Regions from separate parts of the Sporomusa aerivorans genome, predicted to be linked through region 1. Evidence: riboswitches for the same ligand, from Rfam matches in the RefSeq annotation. Region 1 holds a riboswitch; the other holds the start of a gene.
The links. A riboswitch is a leader RNA that binds a small molecule or an ion and turns the genes downstream of it on or off. The one in region 1 is predicted to bind glycine.
Positions count from the first base shown of each region.

Region 2: it holds a riboswitch for glycine, as region 1 does, so the genes downstream of both, gcvT (glycine cleavage system aminomethyltransferase GcvT) here and SATMO3_RS15175 (amino acid permease) in region 1, are expected to answer to the same signal.

Region 1 covers NZ_CP156926.1:3,211,291-3,215,270, forward strand. The annotation lists gene SATMO3_RS15160 (hypothetical protein) at 1-86, shown strand, start outside; gene SATMO3_RS15165 (hypothetical protein) at 121-642, shown strand; gene SATMO3_RS15170 (tetratricopeptide repeat protein) at 694-1,785, shown strand; glycine riboswitch at 2,165-2,261, shown strand; gene SATMO3_RS15175 (amino acid permease) at 2,492-3,871, shown strand.
Region 2 covers NZ_CP156926.1:6,053,989-6,057,968, reverse strand. The annotation lists gene SATMO3_RS28875 (HD-GYP domain-containing protein) at 1-161, shown strand, start outside; gene serS (serine--tRNA ligase) at 517-1,785, shown strand; glycine riboswitch at 1,854-1,943, shown strand; gene gcvT (glycine cleavage system aminomethyltransferase GcvT) at 2,141-3,241, shown strand; gene gcvH (glycine cleavage system protein GcvH) at 3,244-3,633, shown strand; gene gcvPA (aminomethyl-transferring glycine dehydrogenase subunit GcvPA) at 3,635-3,980, shown strand, end outside.

The DNA of each region.
Region 1 (3,980 bases):
AAAAAAGTAATGCTCCCTTTGGTGACTATTATATAAGTGATTTTCAGCATGAAATGAATTTGTTTGTTACAGATTTGAAGCCATAATCGAGATAGTGCTTTTTACCATTGGAGGTTAAATATGGATTTGTTTTCGAGGAGTAAACCTATCTTAAAAGAATTAGATTTAGGTATTCAAATGGATAGTGGTGCTCCAAGCCCGGTTATACTTTCGAATGAACATATTGTCATGCTTATATTTTATCTAAATCACTTTGAGCCAAACTGGAATGGCACTACTATACATGTTAGAGATAATAATGATGATGTAGGCGTAGCTTGTGTTCAATTTAGGCATTATAAGCAGGTGAAATACGGTTGGCCAAATGATGAAGCATACGCGGGCCATAAGTACAAGAAATTAGGACTATTACCATATCGAATTTATGAGGTGGAAAATTCAGATTGGTATGCGGAATTAGAAAAAGGCAATAGTGTTCATCCATATCATAATAAGGAAAGGTTTATGCAAGGTAAGCATTATATTTTTTTCTTTCATGATTCATGCTTTGAAGTTATATGTAAGGAAATAATTGTTGAGACACACAAAGCCGCATCTTTGAACACAATAGCAAAACACAAAGCAATGGAACTATTTAAATAATATGCTCTCTAAAGGTAATTCGGATAACAAATAATATTTGGAGGTTGTTTAATGTTTCGTAAGATATTTCTTTTATTTGTAATTAATCTATTCTTTTTTATTCCTATTGTAGATGCACAAGTATATGAAGACAAAAACAATGGCTATTCTATTGAAATACCGCAATATTGGAGGGTTATTCAAACAAACCCTACTATGTCTGTTATATCCAGCAATGACAATGAAGCAAAAATTGTCATTGCCTTTCTGCCCAAATACCCCTTAAGCCGATCTCAAGATGAAAGCAATTTAATTCTTAATGAGATAAGCAACAGAATGAGCAAAAAAACTCCAGGTGCAGTTGATGATACTAAATTAATCGAAAAAATTGGCAATCAAGAAGCTATATCGTCGATTTATTCTTTTACTACGAAAAACAATACTAATCTTAAACTTATGAATGTATACTTCTGGGTAAATGATTCAATATGTCAAATAGCAGTTTCTACAAAACCCGAGAAATTTGAGGAATTAAAACCTATATTTTTATCAGTGTTAAATTCATTTAAACTTCAATCAATGACAGCTTATGATTGGGCTTTCAAAGGATATGAATACCAGAAAAATAGAGAATATGATAAAGCTATCGATGCTTTTTCTAAAGCTGCCAATTTAGATGTGAAGAACACAGAATATATTTATCAAATTGCGTATACTAATTCTGAGAAGGGCGATTATAACCAAGCTATTGCTGCAATGACTAAGGCGATTGAGTTAAACCCAAAAGAAGCTTTCTTTTATCATGAACGTGCCTATGCACATATTAAAGCTAGAAACGCTCAATTAGCTTTAGAAGATGAGAATAAAGCAATTCAGATTAATCCCAAGAAGGCAATCCTATATGCTGGTCGCGGCAATGCCTATGCTATTATGGGGAAATATGAAGAGGCTATAACAGATTTTCAAAAATGCTTTGAACTTAAGGGCAATCCTCTGGATTCAGCTTTTAATTTAGGACAAACATATGAGCTAATGGGCAGAGGTGCAGAAGCTCTCAAATATTATAAAATGGTAGTAGAGTATCCAAATTTACCTAACCCTGTTAAAGAAAAAGTTCAAGCTAGGATAAACGGCGAATGGGAAAGCTATAAGGAGTGGATTTAAGTTACGATTCTGATTAGTGTAAAGTATAGGCTAGCTTGATAGTCCTTCAAAGTTGGTCTAGTAGTCAAATTAAATATGACTACTAGTGATTGGGGTGAGCGTGTTCTATGCTGAAAGGGGCTTCCAGGATGGGGGGAGCGCCTTTATTACCTTACTACATTACAGAATCGTTGATAGTAAGCGTTTGGAAAAACATCGATTGTACTTTGCTTGCATACAAAAGATATAAAAGTATGTTTTCTGTTGACATTTATAAAAAACGATGGTAGAGTATGTAAATGTACTACTAACTTAATACCGAACTTCGTATGAAGATAATGGGAGAGCGATTGTATAATCCGCCGAAGATGTCATGCTTTCAGGCAAAAGGACCGTTATTGGACGAAACTCTGGAGAGCCTCAATAGAGCACCGAAGGAGCAAGCTGATTTGTTTTGAATCAGTGAATCTCTCAGGTAAAAGGACAGAGCAGATAACTGTTTTATTTTGAGGCCGAATTATACAATTTGGCCTCTTTCTGTTTTTTTGAGGCCAGATTGTATAATTTGGCCTCTTTCTGTTTTTTCGGAGGACGGTATCATTTTTGGGGGGGAGTCAGCCAATTCAATAGAAATTCATACCCCAGTAAGCAAATAGTAAATGGGAAAAAATTGGGATTGCGATAACGCAACTATAAAAACAGTAGCATTTAGAAAGGCGGAATACCTATGTCGGAAGATCAAAATTTATCGAGAGGACTGAAAAATCGTCATGTTCAATTGCTTGCGATTGGTGGAGCAATTGGTACGGGATTATTTCTAGGTGCAGGCCGGTCTATTCACCTGGCAGGACCCTCTATTTTATTTGCCTATATGATAACAGGGGTAATTTGTTTTTTTGTTATGCGTGCCCTTGGGGAATTATTGCTTTCAAACTTAAACTACCATTCTTTTGTTGACTTTGTGCGTGAGTATCTGGGAAACGGAGCAGCATTTATTACCGGATGGACCTACTGGTTCTGCTGGATTTCACTTGCCATGGCTGATGTAACGGCTGCTGGTCTTTATATACAGTACTGGTTTCCGAATATAGCGCAATGGATTCCAAGTCTTATAATTCTTATGATTTTATTGATCATGAACCTTACTGCAGTGAAATTGTTTGGTGAGATGGAATTCTGGTTTGCCTTAATTAAAGTGGTTGCGATTCTGGCGTTAATTGTAATTGGTACATTTATGATTATTAAAGGGTTTGCTACAGATGCAGGTGCGTCTAGTTTTACTAACCTTTGGAGTTATGGCGGCTGGATCCCCAATGGTTTAAGCGGCTTTATCCTTTCCTTCCAAATGGTTGTATTTGCGTTTACGGGAATCGAATTAGTTGGTTTAACCGCTGGTGAAACAGAAAATCCAGAACGTGTTATTCCCAAGGCTATCAACAATATTCCAATCAGAATTATTATTTTCTATGTCGGCGCACTGCTTATCATTATGAGCATATATCCATGGACTTCAATTAGTCCGGATAGGAGCCCGTTTGTCCAGGTATTTTCAGCAGTGGGAATCGCAGCCGCAGCAACTATTGTAAATTTCGTTGTCCTAACCTCAGCCGCATCTGCCTGCAACAGCGGAATCTTCAGTACAAGCCGCATGGTATATTCTCTGGCGAAAGAAAATAATGCACCTGAGTCAATGAAAAGATTAACTTCCAATCAAGTACCTGCTAATGCGACAGTGGTCTCGGCGGTTGTTGTCTTGATTGCGGTTATTCTGCAATACATTATGCCGGAAGGGGTATTTGTACTTATTACGAGTATATCAACATTCTGCTTTATTTTTATTTGGGCAATTATAATTGTCTGCCATCTAAAATATCGCAAAATGAATCCTGAACTTGCTGCCAAGAACAAATTCAAAATGCCGCTATACCCAATCATCAACTATGTAATATTAGCATTTTTTGCTTTTGTTTTAGTTACGTTGGCACTCAACGAGGAAACTCGTGTAGCCCTGTTTGTAACACCTGTATGGTTTATAATACTTGGGGTAATTTATAAGATTTTTAAATCGAGAACGAAGGATGAAGAGGGCGAAACCAGTATAGCCTAAGGTTGATGGCACGGTAACAGATTGATCAGATGCCCTCTCTTTTATTGGTCGATCCTGTTTAAGGAATAAAATAAGATGATTGTGAATAAAATCTAGTTGGTATTTTTTT
Region 2 (3,980 bases), 2.8 Mb from region 1:
GTTTTGACGCTATGACGACAGTTCGGTGCTATCGCCGGGAACCGCTCAGCATAGCGGCGGCGCTGACAGAAATAGCCGATTGCGCCGGCAGCCAGTTTGATCCGGCAATAAGCCGGTGGTTTATTGACTTTATTGGCCGCTGTGCGGATTATGGAGCTTAAAACTGGCCAGTGTATGATAATTAAAAGTGACAAGTTGCCAGTACTTTACAAATAATGTTGAATAATGTATAATTTTATACTGCATAATATAGTGTATCTTTATATTGATATCTGCAATGACAGGGCAAGACATAATTAAGGTTCTCAGAGAGCTGGCGGCAGGTGTGAGCCGGCAACATAATTATGTTATCCACCCGGGGAGCATGCGGCGAGGAGCCGCACGGACCACGCCCGTTACGCGTGCCGAGCGGACTTATAAGAGTCAATCAGGGTGGCAACGCGGGAGAAGAAAAGACAGCTCCCGTCCCTAAATCAGGGACGGGGCTTTTTTACGTTAAGGAGGTATATCTATACCATGTTAGACATTAAATTTGTACGAGATAACCCCGACAAGGTCGAACAGGCCCTGAAAAGCCGGGGAGCAGCCATGAGCCTGGCCGAGTTTATCAGCCGGGAGAAAGAACGGCGTGAGCTGCTGGCAGAAGTAGAAGTCTTAAAAAACAAGCGGAACACGGTTTCCCAGGAAATCAGCAAGAAGAAGAAAGCCGGCGAGAATGCCGACGATATGATTGTCGAAATGAGGGAAGTAGGCGACCGCATTGGCGGTATTGACGCAAAGATCAAGGACGTTGAGGCTGCACTTACCGCTATTATTATGAGTATTCCCAATGTGCCCAGTGATACTGTGCCGGTAGGCAAAGATGAGCATGACAACCAGGAAGTTCGCCGCTGGGGCGCGCCGCGGGAGTTTGCCTTTGAGCCCAAGGCGCACTGGGAGATTGGTGAAAAACTGGGGATTCTTGATTTCGAGCGGGGTGGCAAGGTAACCGGCGCCCGGTTTACCTTCTACAAAGGATTGGGCTCCCGGCTGGAACGCTCGCTGATAAACTTTATGCTTGACCTGCATACCAGGGAACATGGCTATACTGAATTTTTTCCGCCTTTTATCGTTAATGAGGCCAGCATGACCGGCACCGGCCAGTTGCCCAAATTCGCCCAGGATATGTTTAAACTGGAGGGGCTTGAGTACTACCTCATTCCGACTGCCGAGGTGCCGATTACCAATCTGCATCGGCAGGAGATTCTGGATGCCAAAGACCTGCCGCTTTATTACACGGCCTACAGCGCCTGTTTCCGGGCTGAAGCCGGGGCGGCCGGCAGGGATACCCGCGGCCTGATCCGCCAGCATCAGTTTAACAAGGTGGAAATGGTTAAATTCAGCCTGCCCGAGGAGTCGTATAACGAACTGGAAAAACTCACGCTCAATGCCGAGAAGGTGTTGCAGTTGTTAGGCTTGCCGCACCGGACGGTACTCTTATGCACCGGTGATATGGGCTTCTCCTCAGCCAAAACGTATGATCTGGAGGTTTGGCTGCCCAGCTTTAATACGTACCGTGAGATTTCGTCCTGTTCCAACTTTGAAGATTTCCAGGCCCGACGGGCTGAAATCAAATTCCGTCGTGAACCCAAAGCCAAGCCGGAGTTTGTTCATACTCTGAACGGTTCCGGGGTTGCTATCGGCCGGACAGTGGCCGCGATTTTAGAAAACTACCAGCAAGAAGACGGATCTGTTATTGTGCCTGAATTGTTACGGCCTTACATGGGTGTCGATGTAATCAAGTAATATAGTTTTGTATTGACAGGTATTCTTTTCCTTTGTTAGAATTGAGCTAACAACCAAATATTATCAGGATGATGGTTATAGGAGAGACTGCCTTGAAGGCGGCGCCGAAGGAGTAAGCACTTTGTCAAACTCTCAGGCAAAAGGACTGTAGCCGGACTATACTCTGGAGAGCACACCCGTTTATAGGGTGTCACCGATGGGGAGCCCTGACAGGGGCAAATCTCTCAGGTACAACGGACAGAGGCAAAGGGAATTAATCCACTTTGCCTCTGTTTTATTTTGTCCATTTTTAGGCTTTCGGCAGGTGGATGATTTCGTACGTTGGTTATCCTATAAAGAAAAGGAGATGATTTGCATGACAGCAAAGCAGACGCCGCTTTATGAAACCCATATAAAGTATGGGGGAAAGATTGTTGAGTTCGGCGGCTGGCTGCTCCCCATCCAGTATGCGGGCATTCTGGAAGAACATAAGGCGGTCAGGGAGAAGGCGGGCTTATTCGACGTTTCCCATATGGGCGAGGTGCTTGTTGAGGGCCCTGAGGCCCTGGAATTTTTGCAGAAGCTGGTAACCAATGACGTTGCCAGGTTAGCCGAGACCCAGGTCCAGTATACGCCGATGTGTTATCCTGATGGCGGAACGGTGGATGACCTTCTGATTTATAAGTACAGCCAGGAAAAATATCTGCTGGTTATTAATGCGGCCAATATTGACAAGGATTGGAACTGGCTTAAGGAAAACAGTGCAGGATACAAGGTAGAGCTTGCCAACTTATCGGCGGATACCGCAGAACTGGCCCTGCAGGGTCCGTCGGCTTATGCCATCCTGGCGAAGCTTACTGATGTGCCGCTGACTAATCTCAAATATTACTGGTTTCTGCCGGAGGTACAGGTTGCCGGTAAAACCGTCATGCTTTCCCGCACCGGCTATACCGGCGAAGACGGTTTTGAACTGTATTGCCGGCCGGACGAGGCGGCCGGGCTGTGGGAGGCATTGATGGCGGCAGGCAAGGAATATAACCTGACGCCGGCCGGCCTTGGCTGCCGGGACACGCTGCGGTTTGAGGCGGCACTGCCGCTGTACGGACATGAACTGTCGGCGGAAATTACGCCGCTGGAAGCAGGTCTTGGTAAATTTGTTTCTCTGACCAAGGGCGATTTTAACGGCGGGGAGGTCTTGGCTGAACAGCGGCAGAACGGCGTTAGACGTAAATCAATCGGCTTTGTCCTGACAGGGCGGGGAATTCCCCGGGCGGAGTATCCGGTGATGCTTGACGGACGCCGGATTGGAACAGTGACTACCGGCTCGTATGCGCCGACCCTGGGAGAAAATATTGGCCTGGCACTGGTTGAGGCCGACTACGCCATAGCGGGTCAGAGCTTTGCCATTGAAATCCGCGGGAAACAGGTTCCCGCCGAAGTGATAAAGAAACCATTTTATCATCGAAAGGGGCAATAACAATGAATATTCCGCAAGAACTCAAGTATTCCAAAGACCATGAGTGGGTCAGGATAGAAGGCAATACGGTCACGATTGGTATAACTGACTATGCCCAGTCGCAACTGGGGGATGTGGTTTTTGTCGAACTGCCGGAGGAAGGCGCTGAAATTGCCGCCCAGCAGGGTTTGTCGGTAGTAGAATCGGTGAAAGCGGTATCTGATATCTATGCTCCGGTTGGCGGCAAGGTTATTGCCGCCAATGAAAGCTTGGCCGACGCCCCGGAAACGGTTAATCAGGACCCGTACGGTGGAGGTTGGATTGCCAAACTGGAATTGACCGATGAGTCCGAGCTTGCCGGACTCCTGGACAGTGAAGCCTATGAAAAGCTGATCGCCGAAGGAGGACATTAAGATGCGGCGGAGTTATCTGCCCCATACCTGTGAAGACCGGGAGAGTATGCTGCAGGCTATCGGGGTGAAAGAGACCGGCGATCTGTTTGTTGATATCCCGGCCGCTTTGCGTCTGGACCGTCCGCTCGCGCTGCCGGCCGCCTTGTCGGAACCGGAATTGGCCGGTCATTTGACTAAACTGGCCGAAAAAAATGCCAGTACGGCTGATTATGCCTGTTTTCTCGGCGCAGGCGCCTATGATCACTACATACCCAGCGTCGTAGACCATGTGCTCAGGCAATCGGCGTTTTATACAGCATATACCCAGTATCAGCCGGAGATAGCTCAGGGCTATTTGCAGGCTTTAT